DNA from 2 places in the Lactococcus sp. NH2-7C genome. Region 1 is predicted to be linked to the other one. Evidence: predicted binding sites of a transcription regulator. Region 1 holds the regulator's gene; the other holds the start of a gene.
What was found. The regulator Rex, encoded in region 1, represses fermentation and respiration genes when NADH is low (regulators of the CRP and FNR family bind a similar motif). The targets are predictions, from matches to a motif close to TTGTGAANTANTTCACAA.
Positions count from the first base shown of each region.

Region 2: pflB (formate C-acetyltransferase) is a predicted target of Rex. The motif match lies at 7,008-7,025, and genes of this name have one in related genera.

Region 1 is NZ_CP124538.1:18,169-29,762, forward strand. It holds gene QJV49_RS00120 (LysM peptidoglycan-binding domain-containing protein) at 1-1,073, shown strand, start outside; gene QJV49_RS00125 (redox-sensing transcriptional repressor Rex) at 1,265-1,918, opposite strand; gene QJV49_RS00130 (Spx/MgsR family RNA polymerase-binding regulatory protein) at 2,142-2,534, shown strand; gene QJV49_RS00135 (ABC-F family ATP-binding cassette domain-containing protein) at 2,709-4,616, shown strand; gene QJV49_RS00140 (XRE/MutR family transcriptional regulator) at 4,790-5,647, shown strand; gene QJV49_RS00145 (hypothetical protein) at 5,894-6,676, shown strand; gene QJV49_RS00150 (hypothetical protein) at 6,920-7,081, shown strand; gene QJV49_RS00155 (hypothetical protein) at 7,554-7,682, opposite strand; gene pyrE (orotate phosphoribosyltransferase) at 7,663-8,292, shown strand; gene QJV49_RS00165 (dihydroorotase) at 8,447-9,718, shown strand; gene QJV49_RS00170 (DnaD domain-containing protein) at 10,123-10,791, shown strand; gene nth (endonuclease III) at 10,813-11,469, shown strand; gene QJV49_RS00180 (tRNA (adenine(22)-N(1))-methyltransferase TrmK) at 11,462-11,594, shown strand, end outside.
Region 2 is NZ_CP124538.1:2,110,646-2,122,239, reverse strand. It holds gene QJV49_RS10755 (pyruvate carboxylase) at 1-569, opposite strand, end outside; gene QJV49_RS10750 (FtsW/RodA/SpoVE family cell cycle protein) at 675-1,937, opposite strand; gene rpmG (50S ribosomal protein L33) at 2,277-2,423, opposite strand; gene QJV49_RS10740 (multidrug efflux MFS transporter) at 2,420-3,637, opposite strand; gene coaE (dephospho-CoA kinase) at 3,640-4,299, opposite strand; gene pflB (formate C-acetyltransferase) at 4,432-6,795, opposite strand; partial or broken gene QJV49_RS10725 (magnesium transporter CorA family protein) at 7,055-7,972, opposite strand; gene QJV49_RS10720 (class I adenylate-forming enzyme family protein) at 8,164-9,687, shown strand; gene QJV49_RS10715 (TetR/AcrR family transcriptional regulator) at 9,872-10,441, shown strand; gene QJV49_RS10710 (ABC transporter permease) at 10,453-11,526, shown strand; gene QJV49_RS10705 (ABC transporter ATP-binding protein) at 11,529-11,594, shown strand, end outside.

The sequences.
Region 1 (11,594 bases):
ATTCAACGCAAGTTGCATCGGCAATTGCTCAAGGGAAACGAGCACACACTTATATTTGGTATCAAGTCGGAAGTTCCCAAGAAGTAGCCAAAGCAGCACTTGATCGTTACTTACCAAGGATTCAAACGCCTAAAAATTCTATTGTAGCATTGGACTATGAAAGTGGAGCAAGTGGAGATAAACAGGCCAATACTGATGCGATTCTTTATGGAATGCGACGTGTAAAAGCAGCTGGATATACTCCAATGTATTATTCTTATAAGCCTTACACTTTGGCAAATGTCAATTATAAGCAAATCATCAAAGAATTCCCTAACTCACTATGGATTGCGGCTTATCCAAACTATGAAGTAACACCAGTTCCAAACTATAGCTTTTTCCCAAGTATGGATGGAATATCAGTATTCCAGTTCACATCAACTTATGTTGCTGGCGGACTTGATGGTAATGTGGATTTAACAGGAATTACTGACAAAGGTTATGAAGACGGAAACGCAACTAAACCTGATACTGACACACCAGCTACTGATGACGGTAAAGATGCCACCGAAGTGACGCCAAGTGAAATCCAAGAAGGAATGACTGTCACAATCAAGTTCAGTGCCACGAATTACTCAACGGGACAAGCAATTCCTAAATGGGTTAAGGAAAATGCCTATAAAGTCCTTCAAAAATCAGGCAATAAAGTCTTGCTTGATAATATCATGAGCTGGGTTGCGGCAAGTGATGTTCAAGCGCTAGATACAGGCGGAAGTAATTCAACTGGAAAGACTCAAACTCATATCGTCCAATCAGGCGATACTTTGAGTGTAATTGCTTCAAATTGGGGCACAAACTGGCAAGAATTGGCTCGTCAGAACAGTTTATCTAATCCGAACATCATTTACACTGGTCAAGTTATTCGCTTCACAGGCGGTCAATCTGGGGCTACAGCACGAACTTACACCGTACGTTCTGGAGATAACCTTTCATCAATTGCCAGCCGTTTAGGAACAACAGTTCAAAGTCTAGTTTCAATGAATGGTATTTCAAATCCTAATTTGATTTATGCTGGTCAAACTTTAAATTATTAAAATATTAAAATAGTAAAATTAACCCTGACTTCGGTCAGGGTTTTTTGTTTGTTGTAAATTTACAACAATACTATCAGAAACATAATGATATGTTGTAATTTTGTTGTACGAGTTTTTTATTTCTATATTTTTTAGTTGTTTTAAAAATAGGAAAAACGGCTATATTAAGCCGTTTTTATTTTATATTTATTCTATTCTTGTTTGTTACCGTTCATGAAAAATAATAGAGTTTGCAACTCCTTAGTTAAATCAATTGATTGAACAACCACATCTGAAGGGACTTTCAACCGAATTGGGGCAAAGTTTAGGAAACCTTTGATACCAGCTTTGACTAGAGTGTCAACAACTTCTTGGGCATTTTCTTTACGAACAGAGAGAATTGCTGTTTTGATATCCGATTTTTTAACATTTTTTTCTAAATCAGAAATATTATAAATTGGAATTCCATCATCTGTTTGTGTTCCGACTAAAGGATTACCAGAAATATCATAGGCTTGCGTGATTCTCATTTTGTTTCTATCTTGGAATTGATAATGAAGCAATGCACGACCAAGGTTTCCGACACCAATTAGAGCAATATGCGTTTCTTGATCTTGACCAAGGAGTTCTCCGAAGAAATCACGTAGAACTTTAGTTTCATAACCGTATCCTCTTCGCCCTAATTCACCAAATAAAGAGAAATCACGGCGAATTGTAGCAGCATCTACCCCAATTTTTTCTGAAATAAGTTGTGAATTTGTGCGTGTCACATTTTCTTCAACAAGACTTTTAAATAGTCTGTAGTACTGTGGCAATCGTTTTGCAGTTGCTTTAGGTAAGCTTTTGCTTGGTTTATGATCAGTCATTGTTATACCTCAAAAATTTAATTCGATTTTATTAAAACTAATTAATAATCAGTTTCTTTGTGATAATTTTATCAAAAATTTGTGAAATTATCAAACAAAAGGAATAAATAACGCAAATAAAATGAGAAATAAATTATAATTATAAAAAAACATTTATTTTACTCTTTTAATTAACGCGCTTTCATGTTAGAATAGAAATATGAAAAATAGATAGGGAGAAAATATGATTAAAATTTATCTTAGTGGTTCTTGTTCATCTTGTAGAAAAGCTAAAAAATGGTTACGTAAACATCACATTGAATTTGAAGAAATTAATTTATCAAAAGATGTCATGAAGAAAGATGATTTAATTAAAATTTTATCCCTGACAGAGAATGGACTGGAAGATATAATTGCGAAAAGAGGAAAAGCCTATTCAGCTTTAAATTATAATTTCGATGAACTGGTGCTCGAAGAAGCTTTCGTACTCATTCAAGAAAATCCACGTCTTCTAAAACGACCATTAATTTTCGATGAGGATTGCTTATTGATTGGTTTTAATGAGGATGGAATCAGAGCGTTTATTCCACCAGAAGTCAGAAGGATAGAATTGCGTGAAAGATTAATCTTAGTCTAATTTTATTTTTAAATAAGTCTATCAAGAAGATAGGCTTTTTAATATTGAACGTTTAGAAAAACTACAAAAAACTTAGCTTAAATGCTATAATAGAAAGAATGCTTTTCTGAGAAAAGAAAAAATGAAGAAGTATCAAGCAATAAGCCTTGAGATATAACGAAGAGGATAAATATCATGATTTTACTGCAAGGGAATGGAATTGCACGCACTTTTGGTGGCGATGTCTTATTTGAAAATATCAATTTTAGTTTACAAGACCATTCAAGAATTGCTCTGGTTGGCCGAAATGGAGCTGGTAAGTCTACTTTGCTTAAAATTATCGCTGGAGTTGAAGAAGCGAGTCGCGGTACTGTATCTAAAACAAAAGATTTAACAATGAACTATTTGGCACAAGATACTGGATTGAATTCGTCACGGACAATTTTTGCCGAAATGCTCTCCGTTTTTGACTCGCTTCGCCAAATGGAAAAACAATTGCGTCAGATGGAATTGCAAATGGGAGAACTTGCTGGGGACGAATTGACTGTTCTGATGAAACGTTATGATGCTTTATCAGAAGAATTTCGGATGAAAAATGGATTTACTTATGAATCTGAAATTAAGTCTGTCTTAAATGGTTTTCGTTTTGATGAAACAATGTGGGAAAGAGAAATTTCAAGTTTATCAGGGGGACAAAAAACACGTCTGGCTCTTGCTAAGATGTTGCTTGAAAGACCACAACTTTTGATTTTGGATGAACCAACTAACCACTTGGACATTGAGACTCTAGCTTGGCTTGAAAATTACCTTAAAAATTACGAAGGTAGTTTATTAATTGTCAGTCATGACCGCTACTTTTTGGATAAAGTGGTTAATGAGGTTTTGGAATTATCTAGAGGAGAATTGACTCGTTTTTCTGGAAATTATTCTCGTTATGTCGAACAAAGAGAGCAAAAACTCTTGTTAGAACTCAAGAATTTTGAAAAACAACAAAAAGAAATTGCAAAATTAGAGGACTATGTTGCCAGAAATTTAGTTCGTGCTTCGACGACTAAAATGGCGCAATCGCGTCGTAAAAAGTTGGAGAAAATGGAGCGTTTAGACGCACCAACAAGTGATGATAAATCGGCCAATGTTACTTTTACTCCTGAAAAAACGTCTGGAAATGTTGTTTTAACCGTTTCAGAAGCAACGGTGGGTTATGAAGATAATCGTCTCTCTGGACCGATTAACATTGACGAGCGTAAAGGTGAATCCCTTGCTATTGTTGGGCCAAATGGAGTAGGTAAAACAACATTGATTAAGTCAATTGTTGGTCAGATTCCATTTTTAGCAGGTCAAGCAAAATTGGGAGCCAATGTTACTTTGGGTTATTATGACCAAGAACAAGGGAGATTGACTGCTTCAAATACTGTCTTAGACGAATTATGGAATGAGCATCGCCTACTTAATGAAGTTGAAATTCGTAATATGCTCGGAGCTTTTCTTTTTAGTGGAGATGATGTAAAGAAAACGGTTGGAATGCTTTCTGGTGGCGAAAAAGCCCGTCTCTTACTTGCTAAATTAGCAATGGATCACGATAACTTTTTAGTTTTAGATGAACCAACCAACCACTTGGATATTGATTCACGTGAGGTCTTGGAGAATGCTTTGATTGATTTTCCGGGGACAATCTTGTTTGTTTCTCATGACCGCTACTTCATCAATAGAGTAGCCACCAAAGTTTTAGAAATTGCTCCCGAAGGAAGCACAGAATTCTTGGGAGATTATGATTATTATGTCGAGAAAAAAGCAGAAGTACAAGCTGAGACTAATTCTTCAGAAAATGGGGAGCCGGTAGAAAGTTTAGGTCAACAAGATTTTACAGCCCAGAAAGAAGCTCAAAAGAATCGACGTAAAGTAGAACGCGAAATCAAGGCTTGTGAAGAGAAACTAGCCGATTTGGAAGCAAAAATTGCAGCTCTATTATTGGAAATGCAAGAAAATACCGCTGATTTTGTTAAATTAGGAGAATTACAAGCTGAAATTGACCTCTTTAGTGATGAAAAAGATGAGATAGAAATGACTCTTTTAGAAGCGATGGAAGAATTGGAAAATTTGTAAGTGTTGTGAAGAGAATTTAGTGTAAATATGCTAAAACGCGAAGCTTGAAAGCTTTGCGTTTTTTTATTTTGTAATCTAAAAATCCTATATTTAAATAAAGCGAAACAATCATTGCTTTTTTGGTAAAAAGTAGTACAATTTAATCAAAATAAATTGAAATGCTGGAATGTGGAATGGTAAAAAGCAATAGAACAATCTCTTTGATGGGAGAAATTTTCTATGATTTACGAACACAACGAAACTTTAGATTAACTGACTTTGAAAAAGTAGGTTTGTCAAAATCATCACTTTCAGATTTTGAAAGTGGAAAGTCTATTCTTAGATTTGATAAATTAGATGCAGCTTTAGAATTAATGCATATTGAGGTTTCTGAGTTTGAATATTTTTTTAACAATTACCATTCTGATTATTTTGTTGAGATTTGTGATGAAATTGAAGATGCGAATTATATGCAAGATACTGTAAAATTAAAAGCGATTAATAGTGAAGCTGGAAAATATGATAATGAACAAGGAAATCGAATGATATTTCTAGCGACTCAAAATTTGCTTTATGGATTGACAGAGCGAGAAGAAGTTGAAGTTACTGATTTAATGTTTAATATCGAAGTTTGGTCATATTTTGAGTTAAGTATTCTTTCGTTTGTTGTAGAACACTTGAATACCCGTTTGACTCTCTCTTTGATGAAAGACTTTTGGAAAGAAAATTTGCATTATCTCAAAGTTAAAAAATATCGGGAAAAAATTGTCCAAATTGTTTGCCGAGCAGCTGTAAAGTATATTAGTGAGAATAAATATTCCATTGCTCAAAAACTCTTGGAAGATGTTAATATTGCTTTAATACCTTATAAAAAGGATTTATTTTGCCGTAATATGTCTCGCTTTACTCTTGGTTTATTGCTTTATAAATCTGACAAAACTGTCGATGGGAAAGCTAAAATGGAGAGTTCTATCCGTCTTTTTGATGAATTGGGTTTGCCAGAGATGAAGGCTTATTATCAAAAAATATTTGATGAATCTGTAAAAAACTAGTGGGATATAAAAGGGATTTGAGTTCCCTTTTTATTTTTTATAAAAAATTTTTCCGAGATTTCGGAAAAGGCCTTTTGGGGCAGTTTGATTTGATATAATCAGTTTAGAAAATGATTCATGAATCTTGAGTGTCGCTCACTCAGAATGGTAAAAGGAGGGCTAAAAATATTGAAAGAAGAAATGTCACCGTAGCAGTGATGCAAAATCTCTATTGATTTGCATCGCATCTCAAAAAGGAGAAAAAATATGTCACATTTAAAAAATAATCTAGTATTTTCAAGTCTAACAATTTTACTCGTAACGGGTGGAAGTCTTGGGCTTGCCCAATCTGCACACAATAAGGTCTCATCACAAAAACTCGAAGCTAAAAATGTAAATCAAGTTTCAAACTATTCTGGTGATATTGACTTGTTGACAGTAAGCCAACCAACTACGCCAACGACGAATAATGGTCAAATTAATTCGGCATTTATCAATCGTTTCAATAATGCTGTTATCTTAGATTCAAAAACTGGTCAATTTTCAATAAATCAAAAGACTTTACCAATAAATGCGACAAAGCTTGAATTGACAGAGCTTGATAAATTGATTTCGCAATCAAATGTCTCTTTGAAGCAGACTATTTTAGAAGTGCCTAAAGCCAATGTGGTGCAAGACGGGAATTCAGTTGTAATTGGAGATAGTCCGAAAACTGCAGAAGAAATAGCTAGCGATAGTCAAGCAACTCTAATCACAATCTATCATGAGGGGAAGACCTATTTACATACTTATTGGTGGGGAACTCGTTTAGGAGTTTCCCGTACATTGGCACGGAAAATTGGACAAAAGGGTGTTCACTCAGCCGAAGCAGCAGGCGCTTTAGCAGGAGTTTTAGGGCTTAAGCTTCCTCAAGCAGCGGTGTATTGTAGCTTTATTAGTGGTGTCTCATATCTTATTGGCACAGCATTAACTAAAACTCCAGGAGGCATAGTATTTAATTTTACTGCTGGAATGCCAAGTGGAGGAGTCTGGGGGTTTGAATGGCAATGATTACTAAAAAGAGTATAAGAATCGTACAATATCTGAGTAGTATATTTGCCGTAATACTCGGTGTTTTAATTTTAATTTTTCCAAATGGCCTTAGTATACTTAAATATATTTTTGCAAGTATTGCAGTAATTCTTAGCATTTTAAGTCTTATCATGCAAACTTTTCATAGAAATAAATGATAGGGGTTAGGGCTGGGGGTTGATAGAAATGGTTCAATTCCAATAAGCATTTGGAGGTTTAGCTATGAAAAGAATCTTACCAATTTTTAAAGGAGTGCTTGTGATAAGTGCAAGCATAAGTATATTTTTCTTTCATCAAAATATTTTAGTACAAATATTTTATATTGCTGTTCTGCTTCTTATTATCATACCAGAAGCAATTAAAGCTTATAGGAAATCTAAATAAAAGAAAAGAGAAAAGAGCTTATGGACGTAGAATTTGCTTTCAATCATTGAGGGAATTTAATGAAAAAATTTATATTTTTAGCAGATGTTATCTTAAGATTTCTTTTTATGGTTTTGGCTTGGTATTTTTATACAAACTATTCGGCTGATAATAAAATGAAATGGGTTGGTTTGTCTATGGTTGCATTCAATATTATTACAATGTTTTTTGATTCCAATTATCATAAGTCGAAAAAATAAGACTTGCAAATCTGGCTCAAGTTTGTTAAACTAATAAACAATATAACTTTTAAACTAGTCCAGAGAGGCTAGCAAGGTTGAAATCAGGAAAAATTGATTCTATTTTTACTGACAGGATTTTCTGTCAGTAAAAGTGAATTTGTTTTGATACTTTTTACACTTGCTAGGATTCTTGGCAAGTGTTTTTTATTGCTGACAACAACCAGGATTGGGCTGCACGTTATCTATACTCGCTACGGTAGTTCTGTCAGTTCAATATGACCAAAGGGAATTATTGAATCGGTAGAAAAATGAACTGTCAGCTTTGCTGATGGTTCTGTCAGTAAACTAGAAGGAGAAATTATGTCAATATCAAAAGCCATTGCTGCAGATTTATTAGAAATTAAAGCGGTCAGTCTCTCACCAAGTCAACCTTTTACTTGGGCTTCAGGAATTAAGTCACCAATATATACTGATAATCGGGTGACCTTAGCTTATCCGGAAGTTAGAAGCCAAATCGAAGGTGCTTTTGCAGAATTGATTAAAGCGGAATTTCCAGAAGTTGAAGTCATTGCAGGAACTGCTACAGCAGGAATTCCTCATGGTGCAATAATTGCTGACTATCTTAAATTGCCATTTGCTTATATTCGTAGTAAACCAAAAGACCATGGAGCAGGAAATCAGGTTGAGGGACGTGTGGCAAAAGGCCAAAAAATGGTTGTGGTTGAAGATTTGATTTCGACTGGTGGTTCAGTTTTAGAAGCTGTTGCAGCTGCTGAACGTGAAGGTGCTGATGTTCTTGGTGTGGTTGCAATTTTCACTTATGAATTAGAAAAAGCAAGCCGTAAATTTGCTGAGGCTGGTGTTCAATTAGCCACATTGACAACTTATTCTGAATTGATTGAAATTGCTAAAGAAACGGGTTATGTGACAAAAGAAGAATTAGAATTACTTAAAAAGTTCAAAGAAAATCAAGAAACTTGGCAAAATTAATTTACTGACAGAAATTCAAAGAGCCTGTCAGTAAATAATTAGGTTCTGGAACAGCTGTCAGTTCAATGCGACCAAAAGGAGACATTGAATCGGAGGATAAATGAACAAGTCAGCAAAGCTGATTGTTCTGTCAGTAATTTATGAAAGGGAGAAAATGACTTTATTAATTAAAAATGGACGACTTGTTGACCCCAAATCAAATCGAGATGAAGTGTTAGATATTCTGATTGAAAATGACAAGATAGTAAAAATCGGCTTAAATTTGTCAGTAGAAAATGCAGAAATTGTTGATGCAAGGGGATTAGTCGTTGCCCCTGGTTTAATTGATGTTCATGTTCATTTTCGTGAACCAGGACAAACACATAAAGAAACGATTCATAGCGGTGCAAAATCAGCTGCGGCTGGTGGTTTTACAAGAGTAGTTATGATGGCAAATACAAAACCTATTTTATCTACGCCAAAAGTACTGACAGAAACTTTAGAAATTGCTGACAAAGAAGATATTAAGATTGATACAGTTGGGTCAATTACGCAAGATTTTGATGGAGAGCATTTAACAGAATTTGATGAACTCATTAAAGCAGGAGCAATCGGCTTTTCTGATGATGGTATTCCACTGACAGATGCTGGTGTTTTACGTAAAGCTCTGCAAAAAGCGAAATTAACTGACAGCCTGATTTCAATTCATGAAGAAGACCCAAATTTGATTGGAACTTTAGGAGTGAATGATGGCGAAGTGGCTCATAAATGTGGCTTCACAGGGGCACCGACTGTTTCAGAATACAGCATGATGGCGCGTGATACTATGATTGCTTACGAAACAGGCGCTCGCTTGCACATTCAACATTTATCAGCTGGAGAATCTGTTGAAGTGGTGCGATTTGCCAAAAATTTAGGAGCAAAAATCACAGCAGAAGTGACTCCACAACATTTTTCGATTACAGAACAAATGATTTTTGAGCAAGGGACCAATGCTAAACTCAACCCACCATTGCGTAGAACTACTGATATCGGTAAAATAATTGAGGGATTGAAAGATGGAACGATTGATGTCATCGCCACAGACCATGCTCCACATACTCATGAAGAGAAAAATGTCAGCCTTGATAAGGCGCCTTCAGGAATGATTGGATTAGAAACTTCATTGCAACTTGGCTTGACAAACTTAGTCGCAAAAGGCCATTTGACACTCAGTGAATTACTGACAAAAATGACAGTTAATCCAGCTAAACTTTATAATTTTGATGCAGGTTACCTCGCAGAAAATGGACCAGCTGACCTCGTCATTTTTGACGCTGAAAATGACTATCAGGTCGGTGAAACATTTGACTCCAAGGCGACCAATTCTCCATTTATTAAACAGAAAGTTCAAGGACAAGTTAAATACACAATATGTGATGGAAAAATAGTCTATCAAGCGAAATAATAAAAAAAGACCTAAGAAATTAATTTTCATAGGTCCTTTTTTTGTGTTACTTTACATCAGTATAAAGAACCGTTGTAGAGTAAGTCATTAAGTGAGTGGATAATTTCTAAATTATCTTTGATTGATTTTTCATTTTCTACTTTTTGAGTAATTTTTTCTGTTTGTGTTTTCATTGTTTATTTCCTTTCAAATGTCCTTTTGTTTATAAGTATAGTATATCAAGGATTTGCTTGCTAAATTCTTACAAAAATGTAATTGAAGAAAATAAATGCTTTAGGAAATTAAGGTCTGAAATTAAATAGTATAAAATAATTGATTAAAAATTTTCTAAAGTTTAACTGATTTAAGTAGTTTTTATGTGAAGTTCATTGAACCATAATGACGCGATATGCTATAATAGTTCTATGAATTATTACGATGAATATAGCAAAGGGCATCTTGTCTTACCAAATGTGATTTTAGCACATTTTAGTAAGCTTTTCCCTTCTGCTTTTGATTTTTTGATTTGGTTATACTTTTTTGAAAATCAAGATATTGCACCTAGTGAAATTGCTGAAAAAACAGGTAAAAAATTATCGGAGGTCAATCAGGCCATTGATAATCTGTCCAAATTTGGAGCAATGAAGGTGACTTTAATTGAAATTGACGGAGAAATGGAAACTTTCTTTGATGTTAGTCCAGCCTTTAAGCACTTAGATGAAATTTTGGATGGTGCTGTTGCTAGTTCAACTCCAGAGAATGAAAAAGTTCAAGAAGAGGGGCAGCTTAAAGAATTAGTTAGCATGTTTGAAGCAGAAATGGGCATGATCTCTCCTGTACAAATGGAAGAATTGAGAGCTTGGCTTTTTGAAGATGGTTATGATTTTTCGTTGATTAAACAAGCTTTGCGTGAAGCAGTTCTCAATCGTAAGGTGTCTTTGAATTACATTAAAGCTATTTTGCGAAATTGGAAAAATGATGGGGTGAATTCTATTCAAGCAATTGAGAGTCGACAGATTGAACGTGAAGAAGCCAAAAGAAAGAAACCACAAGAAGATTTTTATATTCCTTTGGATGGACCATGGAATAGTTAATAGAGATAATGGACGTGCATGATGTTAAGTAAAAAAAGATATCTTGAAGCTTTAGAAATTATTGAGGACATGTTTCCGCAAGCTCACGGAGAATTAGAGTGGGAAACTCCTTTTCAACTGTTGATTGCGACGATTTTATCTGCTCAAGCAACTGACAAGGGGGTTAATAAGGCGACCCCTGCTCTGTTTGCGGCTTTTCCAGATGCACAAACAATGTCTCAGGCAAAAGTGGAAGAAATTGAGAAACTGATTCGAACAATTGGCCTCTACAAGACTAAAGCTAAAAATATTTTACGGACATCACAGATGTTAGTGACCGACTTTGGCGACCTTTTGCCTGATTTGCCAAAGGATAAAAAGGTTTTACAAACTTTACCGGGGGTGGGTCGAAAAACAGCAAATGTTGTTTTAGCAGAAGCCTACGGAATTCCGGGGATTGCTGTTGATACACATGTTGAACGAGTTTCTAAACGTTTGGATATCGTTCCCCAAAAAGCAACAGTTTTAGAAGTTGAAGAAAAGTTGATGAAGCTGATTCCGCAAGAAAAATGGGTACAAGCACATCACCATCTCATTTTCTTTGGGCGTTATCATTGTACAGCCAAAAAGCCGAAATGTGCAGATTGTCCTGTTTTAGATTATTGTAAATTTGGAAAGAAATATTTAAAAAATGAATGAAATTAAACTTTCAAAACGTTTGAAAGCAGTAGCTGACTATGTTGATAATGGTGCAAGACTTGCTGATATTGGTTCAGATCATGCTTATTTACCAACTTATTTGATGCAAAAAGCCGTGATTAATT
Region 2 (11,594 bases), 500 kb from region 1:
GCTCCGATTGCTTCTGATTTTGCTCGAGCATATCCATCACGCATCTCATTTTCATTACGCGCAACTCTCATTCCACGGCCACCGCCACCTAATGCCGCCTTAATCATAACTGGATAACCGTATGTTTTAGCAAACTCTAAAGCACCGTCGATATCTACTGCCCCATTTGTTCCGGGAATTCCTGGCACTTTTGCTTCATCGGCAGCTGCTTTAGCTTTGATTTTATCACCGAAAATATCCAAATGATGAAGTTCAGGACCCACAAATACTAGTCCTGCTGCACGAACTTTGGTTGCAAATTCAAGATTTTCAGATAAGAGTCCATAACCTGGATGAATGGCATCTGCTCCTGACTCAAGGGCAACACGAATGATATCATCAATATCCAAATAAGCATCAATTGGTTTTTTTCCTTGACCGATTAGATAAGATTCATCTGCTTTAAAACGATGAACAGAATATTCATCTTCTCTTGCGTAGACGGCTACTGTAGAAAGTCCGAGTTCATTACAGGCACGAAAGACACGAACGGCGATTTCTCCACGATTGGCGACGAGTAGTTTTTTCATTTTGACTCCTTAATGAGGCTTGCTTGGAAAGGTATTTATCAATACCTTTCACTCTTTCATATATTATAAAAAATCTTTTATACACTTTTAAACGACTGACATTTGTCAATCGTTTTCATAATTTGGGACACTACTACTATAGTGATTAGAGAGTTCAGAAACTTCTCTTCGTTTCTCATCAGCTGAAATATTTAAAGCAAAGGCAATTCCTAGCGATAAAACAAGGAAGGAGGAACCACCTTGTGATAGAAAGGGAAAGGTTACTCCTGTTTCTGGAATAATCCCAATCGCTCCACCCACATTGACAAATACTTGAACTAGTAATAAACCAGAGACTCCAATCATAATTAGTGAATTAAAAGCACTCTTAGCACGAATTCCAACAATTAACATTCTACTTATCAAGAAAAAGAGGATAGCAAGAATAATAATTCCACCAATGATCCCTAATTCTTCTACGACAATTGGAAAGATAAAGTCAGTTTGAGCTTCTGGTAAGAAACCATTTTTTTGAATTGAATTTCCCAAACCACGACCTGTCCAACCACCATTAACTATAGCATAGTATGAATTAGCTAGCTGGTGTCCAGAATTGGCTAAATCTGTGAAAGGATTGACGAAAGCTTCAAATCGTTTATTAATATAAGCGATGGGTAAGAAACTTGGAATGATATTTCCACCTACAATGAAAAGAAATCCTAAGAAAATGGCCATCAAAGATAGAATTAATTTTGAATAGCCGGAATACCAACGCCAAGATATACCGCTGGCTCCAATCATTATCAAAGCAACTGCAGCAATAATCAAAGTATTACCTAGGTCAGGCATGATAAGGTCAACCAATAAAATGGCAACTACGGGTAATCGCCAACCACCAAACAGTTTCTGAAAGAGCGTCTTTCCTTTAAAAATCTCATTTATATCACGTTTTTCAATTTCTTCTTGTTTTGTTGAAAAAACTGAGGCTAAATACCAGATAATAAAAACTTTGGCAAATTCTGCTGGCTGCACCGTTCCGATTCCTGGAATATGAATCCAACCTCTTGCTCCATTTACGGGTGCTGTCAGAGCAAAACTGGAAGGCATTATTCTACAAAATATTAATGACAGAATCAAAATAACCATTATTGTTCCTATCATTTTTCTATTCTTAAGGGCTCTAAGTTTCAGACGGTAAATCACTGCAATCATAATGAGACTCAATAATACGAATGCTGTTTGGTTAATTACTAATTTATAAGGATTTAATCCTTTTTGTAACTGATCAGGAACCGTGGTTGAAAAAACCATTACAATACCAATTCCTGCAAGAATTAGGTATGGAATCAATATAGAGTAGTTTAAAAAATTATTCTTATTTAAATTCATTATCTTTTTTTCCTCATTCATATTATTATAGCATGAGTTGAATAATTTATAAAGATTTTCAAAGTGCTTATAAGTTTCTACCACCCAAAGATAAGGTATTTCCGAATATATTTTTTAAACTGAATTTTTTCTTTTATAAATAGTCCACAAAATTATGATTAAAATTTTTTTCTGTCTCCATCAACTGCTATTATAATGAAAAAATAATGTCTTTTTTTGCATAAAACACCTCTAATGAAATATTGTTTACTTTATTATATAATATTATCACAATTCTTAATAAGTGTACATAGTAAAAACTTATTATAAATAAAAAAACAGCAAGATAATTCTTGCTGTCTAACCTTCACGATGAAGTGTAACAATTCGTTCTTTGGGACAAAACTTCATTGTTTCAACTTTTTCCGGATGGGTTGCTTTATTTTTACTACTAATATAATTTTTATTCCCACAAGAACTACAAATTAATGTGATTTTTACTCTCATTCCATAATACTCCGTTTCCGCAGATATTTTCGGAAATTAATAAAGGACCAAATAATATTAACAATGACAAAAAGACTTGTCCCTACAATTGCTGCTCGATAACTGATATAACCTGCAATTGCTGATCCGACCAATGGACCTGTTACCATTCCTAAATTAGAGCACATTTGTGCGTAAGCAAAAATTCTGCTGACACCTTCTTTGGGGGTAATTTTTGAAAGTAAAGAATTTACTGACGGCATCAAGGCACCAGTTCCAAATCCAAGAAGGAAGCGTAATATCCCAAGTTGGAGCGGACTTTGCACAAAAGCCATGGGTAAATAAATAATAAATGTAAAAACAAGCCCAATCAAAATTAAACGATGCGAACCGTATTTATCTCCCAAGCGTCCTAGAAAACTTGATGATAACATTGCTGATAATCCAACTGCTGACACAATTAGACCTGAAATAAACATCAAATTATTCGTGCTTGTCGTCAACGTTTTGATATACAGGGTCACAAATGGTTCAATGGATTGCGAGGTGATTTGAATAATAAATGTTGTAACTAATAATCCAAAAAGAATTTGTTTGTTACTGACTTTATTGATAATTTCTTTACTAGATAACATTTCACCTTTAGCAATCGGTTCAAAGTTTTCATGAACAAAGAAAATGGTCAGTAAAGTTGCTAAGGCTAACAGAGCGCCGACAATCAAAAAAACATTTGCCATGCCAAACCACTCAGCTAATAACCCACCAACTGAAGGACCAATCAGTGTTCCAGAAACCATTGCCGTTGCTAATGTTCCCAGGGCATAGCCTGATTTATCTTTTGGAGCTTGTGAAGCAATCATTGCTGTTGAGTTAGGGATATAGCCTGAGAAAAATCCCATTAGCAAACGTAATCCAAGTAACCACCAAACATTAGGGACAAAAGCTATTCCTCCCATTGTTAGGGTCATGACGATACTGGCACGTACCATCATCACTTTACGCCCATGCTCATCAGCTAGACGTCCCCAAATGGGGGCAACTAAACCTGAAGCTAAGGCTGGCAAAGAAAAAGCTAACCCTGAGTAAAGTTCAACATTCCCACCGCTTACGCCCAGTCCTTGAATATACAAGGGGAGAAAGGGCATGACGAGTGAAAATGATGAACCTACAAAAAAGCAGCCAATCCATGTTATAAATAAATTCCTTTTCCAATTAACTGTTTTCGTGCGATTCACCTCTATTTCTGTTCTTCTATCCTAGCTAGTTCTCGCTGGATTTGTTTTTTTAGTGCTTCAATCGTTCCAGAATTATCCAGAATGACATCAGCGACTTTTTGTTTTTCTGACAATGGCATTTGTGAGGAAATTCGTTTTTTAGCTTCTTCTTCCGTAAACTTATTTCTTGCCATCAGTCTTTCTAATTGTATTTTTTCAGGTAAGCTGACCAACCATATTTCATCAAAGCCGGTATAATTGTATTCAATTAATAACGGAATATCCATAAATATTGGCTTATTTACTGACAGATTTTTTCCTTGACTCTTTGAATTAAAATTTTTACTGACAGACTTGTCAGTCATTTTTTTTAATAAGTCATCTCGTCTATCATATAATTCTGTACGAATAATTTCATCTTGTAAGTTTGATAATTTCTCACGCTGCTTTGGATCAGAAAAAACTAAAGCTCCTAATTTTTCGCGATTTAACTGTCCATTGTCAGCAATAAAATCTAAACCGTAAGTTTCTACTATTGCCTTGTAAAGTTTTCCACCAGGTTCTTGTAATTGACGGACAACTTTGTCAGCATCAATCACTTGATAACCCTCAGAAATCAAAAAATCAACCACCGTTGATTTCCCACTCGCAATTCCACCTGTCAATCCAATTACCATTTTCATTCATCTATTTTAGCATAAAAATTAATTTTCTTAAACTAAAAACAATAGTTTTTAACTATTATGATTAATTTTTTCGTAAAAAAAGTCTGTCAGTAAAACTGACAGACCAAATATTCATTAATTTTTTAAGAATTAGATGTTTGAAGTGTGCATTACTTCTTCATCATCGTTTGAAAGAACTTCATGGAAGACACGTTCAGTTAATTCTTGTTTTTGTTCTGGTGTGAGGTATTTAGTATTAACACAGTAACCAGAGATACGAACGATAACATCTTCACCGCGCATGATTTTATCATAAACATCTTTAAGATCCATTACGTTCAAGTTAACGTGTTGACCTGCAAATTCAGTACCATTAATCAAAGCACCCGGTGTGAAGTATCCATCAAGAATTTGAACCAAATTATCCACTTGTTCATCGCGAGTTTTACCAAGTGCACGAGGTGAAACTTGAGTAGTCAATGAAATACCATCATTTGCATCTTTGAATTCCAATTTAGCCAATGAGCGAAGGTTTTGCAACCAACCACCTTTAGCTTTATTAGATGGGTTAGCACCTGGTGAGAAGAATTCAAGTTTAGATTTGTTTACTGTACCATCTTCATTGAGGAATACCCCTTTGTGTACTGGAGAATTACCAGTTTGTTTAGAGTAAGCAACGTTAGATGTAATTGTCAAAAGTGAAACAGTAGCTTCTGCATTTTTGTAAAGTTTGTGTGAAGCTAATTTTTCATGGTACATTTTCATGACAAGTTTAGCAATATCATCAGCACGATCATCATCTTCACCATAACGAGGGAAATCACCTTCTACTTCATAATCGTAGATATAGCCATTTTCATCACGCAATGTTTTAACTTTAGCATATTTAATTGCTGAAAGCGAATCAACTGTATTTGCGAATCCACAGATACCAAATCCCATGTTAGCACGAACTTTAGTAGGCAAGAATGCCATTTGAACTGCTTCATAGTTGTATTTATCAGTCATGTAATGAATGATATTCATTGCATCAACATAAGTATCAGTCAACCAGTTGAGAGATTTATCAAAGTTTTCCATAACTGTATCATAGTCAAGGATTTCGTCACGAACAGGTTCAATGTCGAATACTTTATAATCTTTATGAACGTCATCATAACCACCGTTCAAACCAGTCAACATTGCTTTCAAGACGTTAACACGCGCACCAAAGTATTGGAGGTTATGACGTCCTTCTTCATTTTCTGGATCAAGTGGTGAAACACAACAAGAGATACATGACATTTCGCCATATCCATCCTTAGCCATTGTTTCAACACCTTCATATTGGATAGATGAGTGTTTGTGGCTCATAGACATTGCGTAACGTTTGAATGAGTAAGGGAGTTTAGAATCCCAAAGAACTGTCAAGTTTGGTTCTGGAGCATTTCCGATTGTATCAAGGGTGTTCAAGAAACGGTAGTCCATTTTAGTGACACGGTGACGTCCATCATTCCCCATACCAGCCATAGATGTTGTGATGAATGTTGGGTCACCAGAATAAAGTTCATCATAAGCAGCTGCACGAGCGAATTTCATTGTACGAAGTTTCAAAACGAAATCATCAACAAATTCTTGAATTTCTTGTTCAGTAAATGTTCCACGAGCAAGGTCACGTTCTGCAAAGATATCAAGAACGATTGGAACACGTCCAAGTGAAGTTGCAGCTCCATTAATAACACGACATACAGCCATATATGCGATATTAACCCATTGAATTGCTTCTTTTACGTTCATAGCTGGACGTGAAACATCAAGACCATACAAAGCACCAAAGTTTACAACTTGTTGCAAAGCTTGGTATTGCATGTTAATTTCTTCTTTTAAACGGATATTTTCATCGTTAATCTCAGTGATTGCATCCCATTCTTTTGCTTTTTCCTTCATGAGGTAATCAGCACCGTAAAGTGCAAGACGAGCATAAACACCAATGATACGTCCACGCGAGTATGCATCTGGTAAACCCGTTACCGTATGAGCGTGACGCGCTTTACGAATCGCTGAAGTATAAGCACGGAAGATTCCATCATTTACAGAAGTCATTGTTTGTGATAAAACATCATGCAAACCTGGGTCAACTGAAAGACCATGTTCTGTCAAAATCTTTTCAGCCACACGAAGTCCACCTTTAGGCATGAAATTCAAGCGGAAAAGTTCACTGTTTTGCATCCCATAGATGAGTTCAAGTTCTTTATCATTAGCATCGATATATCCGGCAGGGATTTTATCAATAGAGGTTACGCGGTCAGTATCGAAGGGAAAACCAACTTCTTCATAGTGAGCTTTCGTGTCTTCAATAATTTTCTTTACTTTAAGTGTACGTTCTGTTGGCCCAGCAAGAAAGCTTTCATCACCATCATATGGTTTGTAGTTTTCTTGTACAAAGCGAGTAACGCTTGCTTTATCACGCCAGTTGGTTCCTTTAAAACCATCCCAAGCTTGTTCAAAGATATTTTCCGTAACTTCGGTTTTCATTTTGAAATCTCCTTTGTTCTTTCTGTTTCAAATTACAACTTCATTATATCATACAGTTTGAGAATAGCAAACAGAATTCAAGAGAAATTACAGATTCTTTACTAATACAGTTCCAATTATTTTAATATCTGTTATACTTTTTTAAAACGTTTTCAAAAACAATTCACAAAATAGTTTTAACAAACATTGCTAACTTGGTAATCTGCAATCCTTAATTATTTTTTTCACAAAGAACAAAAAATGGAGATTTCTCTCCATTTTATAACATATCTTTTTTATGTAACCACCAAGTGACCCAAACACATAATAAAATTCCCAAAACTAAAATAAGCCAGACCATCCAATTAAAATTTTGGCCAGGAATCGGAACATTCATTCCGTAAAAACCAACAATTACTGCTGGAATCCCTAGAACGAAAGTAGCTGACGTCATGATTTTCATCACGATATTCAAATTATTAGAGACAATGTTTGAGAATAAATCTCGTAGATTTTCCAGTAATTTGAGCTGAATCTTAGTTTCTGTATAGGCTTGATCTGTTTCGACAAAAATATCGTAAATCTTTTCAGCAAAACCGTCTTCGTCATCTTCTCTTAAATAATCAATAAAATTTTGAAGGACTTGAATATTGTTGTGCAGGGCATCTTCAAAATATATTAAGCTTGCTTGAATAGCGATTAAATCAACTATTTGGTCATTTTTTGTGGAGTTTTTGATTCCTAATTCAAGTCTGCGACGTCTTGTTCGGAAATCTCTCAAATAATCATGGAAAGTGTGTGTCATTTGATACATCACTTGAAAAATAACTTGATGCTTGTAGCGCTTATAATCATATTCACGCTCGAAAATTAGGCCATTATCAATTTCATGATTAAGTGCTAAAATAACCGATTCATTTTTAGTCCAAACCAAAGAATATGGAAAAGTCGCAACTTATCCATAATTAGAAAGTGCAGGATATTGTAAGAGAATCAGATTATTATCATTATCATCTGTTTCAAAACGTGCATTTTCATAATCATCCAAAATTCCTGATAAATAGTCAAAAGGGAAATCATAGTATTCAGAAATATTCCCAATTTCTTCACGTGTCGGATTGAGAACATAGGTGAAATTCTTCATTTCAGAGGTTGAAATTAATTTTTTTTCGTTGGATAGTTCATAATTTTTAATCATTTTCCTATCTATCCCTTCTTTTCCTGATTAAAGAGAATTGAAATCCTCTTAGTGTCCCCTTAATTGTAGCAGATTTTAGACTTTTTTTCCGAGTATTTTATTCTCTACGACTTAAGAAAACATTTACATTATCTATTGGTTCAAAGAATACTTTGTGATATAATAAACTTATTAACTTGAGGAGATTTTTTTTGAAATTCAAACACGAACCCCTAAATTTGTATCTAAACTTTAAAAAATCAGCTGAACAGTTTCCTGATAGCCCAATTATTTTTGACGAGGCTGCTGGAGCTTTCCCTGAACTAGCTCTAGAAACGACTTACAAAAAGACCCATCAAGCAATTGTTGATAAGGCAAGTCTCTTGTCTGAGCTAGGAATCAAAAAATCTGATAAAGTCATTATTTTTAAATCAAGTGCCTTTGATACCTATCTTTTAGCTGTTGCTGTTTCTTATCTGGGCGCTGTTCCAGCAATGATTTCTTATCATCTTCCTGCCGAAACAATGGACATTTTAGCTGGACGTTTAGGTAATCCTTGGCTCATTTATGACCAAGTCACTGACAAAACTGTAAATGAAATGAAGAATCTTGAAGATTCTAAAAAACTTTCTGTCAGTAAATTTGCTTTGGAAAAACCCACTCAAATTGCTGACAGTCAGCAATTAGCAAGTGATGAGATTGCTTACCTCACTCATACTTCTGGAACAACTGGTGTACCAAAATTAATCGCTCACTCTGCTAATTCGATGGGTTGGCGTTGGGTGCTTCAAAGAACTGTAATGGATTGGATGCCTGATAAGGAAGAAATCTTAGCTTTCCATATTTCTCCTGTTCATTCTCGTTTTAATATTGGTGTTTCATCAGCAATGACCTTCGGTTTTGGTTTGATGCCACTCAATGATTTAGCAAAAGATAATCTTGTCGACCTTTTTGCTAAACATCAACCTTATGCTTTTGAAACTCATCCAAACGATTTTGTCCGTCTAGCCAACCTTGCCAAGCAAGAACCTGAGATTTTTGCCTCAATTCGTTACCTTCACTCAACTTTTGATGCAATTAATAAAGAAACAATGCACACTTTTCTTTCTGCCTCTAATCAAAAAGATCCAGTCTTTCTACAAATTTATGGACAATCAGAATGTGGTCCAATGATTTGGAAAAAGCACCGGTTATCAACTTTAGCAGACACTAATGCCCGTGAAATGGGAATTGGTATGCCTGGATTATCTAAAGCACGTATTGCCGATGAAAATGGGAATGAATGCCCTGCAGGCACCCCTGGAAGAATCCACTTCCTCTCGAAAGGAAGAGCTTTGACTTACTATAAGGAAGAAGAACGTTTCAATAAAGAAGTCTATGGCGACTGGTGGGATACTGGCGATTGGGGCCTTATGAATGAAGATGGAATTCTCTTTTTACACGACAGACAAGTTGATTTAATTGATAAAATTGAATCTAATTTAGCAATAGAAGATCTTCTATTAGACCAGCACGACTTCTTAGATGAAGTTGTGATTATTCGTGATAAATCAGGCAAACCACAACCTATTTTGGCTCTAGCTGAAAATGCGGAAATGGATTGGTCAGCTTGGTGGGCTTCAATTGTTGATTTGCCATTTTTAAATGAACCTATTCTCATGGCTTACGATGAAATTCCTCGTACAGCAACAATGAAAGTTCAACGATTAGCTCTTGAAAGAGATTTGGCTAAATAAGTGTTCCTAATTTTACTGACAGAGCTGTCAACTACTTATTTATCAGAAAATTTATTATCAAAACTACTGACAAAACTGTCAGTAGTTTTTTTGCTTAAAAATTTAAATAATTGATATTAATCAATTTATTTGTTAGAATTCAATAAATGACACAGTGTCATAAATTGAATGAATTGGAGAAAAAATGCCTAAATCAACCTATTTTAGTCTATCTGACGAAAAACGCAATCGCGTATATAATGCTTGTTTAAATGAATTTCAAAATCATTCTTTTCACGAGGCAAAAATCATGCACATCGTAAAAGATCTTGATATTCCGAGGGGAAGTTTTTATCAGTATTTTGAAGATTTAAAAGACGCTTATTTCTATATTCTTTCTCAAGAAACCCTTGAGATTCATGATTTATTTTTTAATTTATTAAGAGATAATTCCATTGAAGAGGCTCTAGATAAATACAAATATCTCCTTCTTGAAAATTTAATTGATTCCCCTCAATACCAACTTTATAAATATCGATTTTTAGATTGGACTTATGAACTTGAAAGAGATTGGAAACCTAAAAGTTCAGCAACTGTCCCAGCGAGTGAAAATGATAATCCAGTTTCACAAGTATTAAAATCAGTTGTTCATAATCTCGTTTACAGATTATTCAGTGAAAATTGGACTAAGAAAACTTTTATTGAAAATTATGATAAAGAAATCAAATTAGTCACCGAAGGTTTACTTAATTATATTACTGACAGAAAAAACTGAAAGGAGATTTTATGTTTTTAGCACTAAGAGAAATACGTTATAATAAAGCTCGTTACACCTTAATCGGAGCTATTATTTTTTTAATCGCTTATGTAGTCTTTATCCTGTCCGGACTATCTGTAGGACTTGCCAGTCAATTTAAACAAGCCGTTCTTGATTGGAAGGCCGAAAAAGTCGTTTTATCAACAAGTTCAAATAATATTATTTCTGCTTCACAAATTACGTTTGACGATTTAGAACATATTCATGTAGAAAATGGTTCAGAATTATCTTTGTTTTCTACTTCTATGCGTAAATCAAAGAGCGAGCGAGACAATATCGCTGTCATCGCCCTTCCTGATAACTCTAAAATCATGCCAGAAGTTCTTGAAGGGAAAAAATATACTGACAATCATTTAGAAATGATTATCTCCAAAAAACTGGCAAATCAAGGATATAAAATCGGTCAAGAAGTTTCCGTGGGAAATAATAATATTAAAATAAAAATTGTCGGAATTTCAAAATCCTCTTCTTATTCTGCCTCGCCTGTTATCTATACCTCGTTTTCTGCTTTGAATCAGATCAAATTTGGTGAAAAAAGCACTTCAGCTTCTTCTGTTAATGCTATCGTTGTAAAATCTGGAAAAGTTAAGATTGATTCTTCTATTTCAAATCAATATAAAGTCATCTCTATTTCTGATTTAATTAACGATATTCCAGGTTATTCTGCTCAAAATATGACACTCAGCGCAATGATTTACTTCTTATTTCTGATTGTACTGTTGATTATTGGAGTCTTTATGTATGTGATCACTCTTCAAAAAGTTCCGATTTTTGGCATAATGAAAGCCCAAGGAATTTCAAATCGCATAATAATGAACTCTTTACTTGGTCAAAGCTTTATCATTAGTTTAGTTGGCGTCTTCGTTGCTTTTATAGCAAGTTATGGAACTAGCTTTATCTTGCCGGATGCAATGCCATTTGAAATTAGTCTTACAAACTGGTTGCTGTATGCTTTAATTCTTATCATCGTGTCAATTATTGGGTCACTTTTTTCAATCATCACCATTCGCAAGATTGATCCAACAAAAGCCATTGGAGGTTAAAAATGAAAACAATTCTTAAAATGGACAATGTAAAAAAAATATTCGGTAGTGGTCATAATGAAATACAA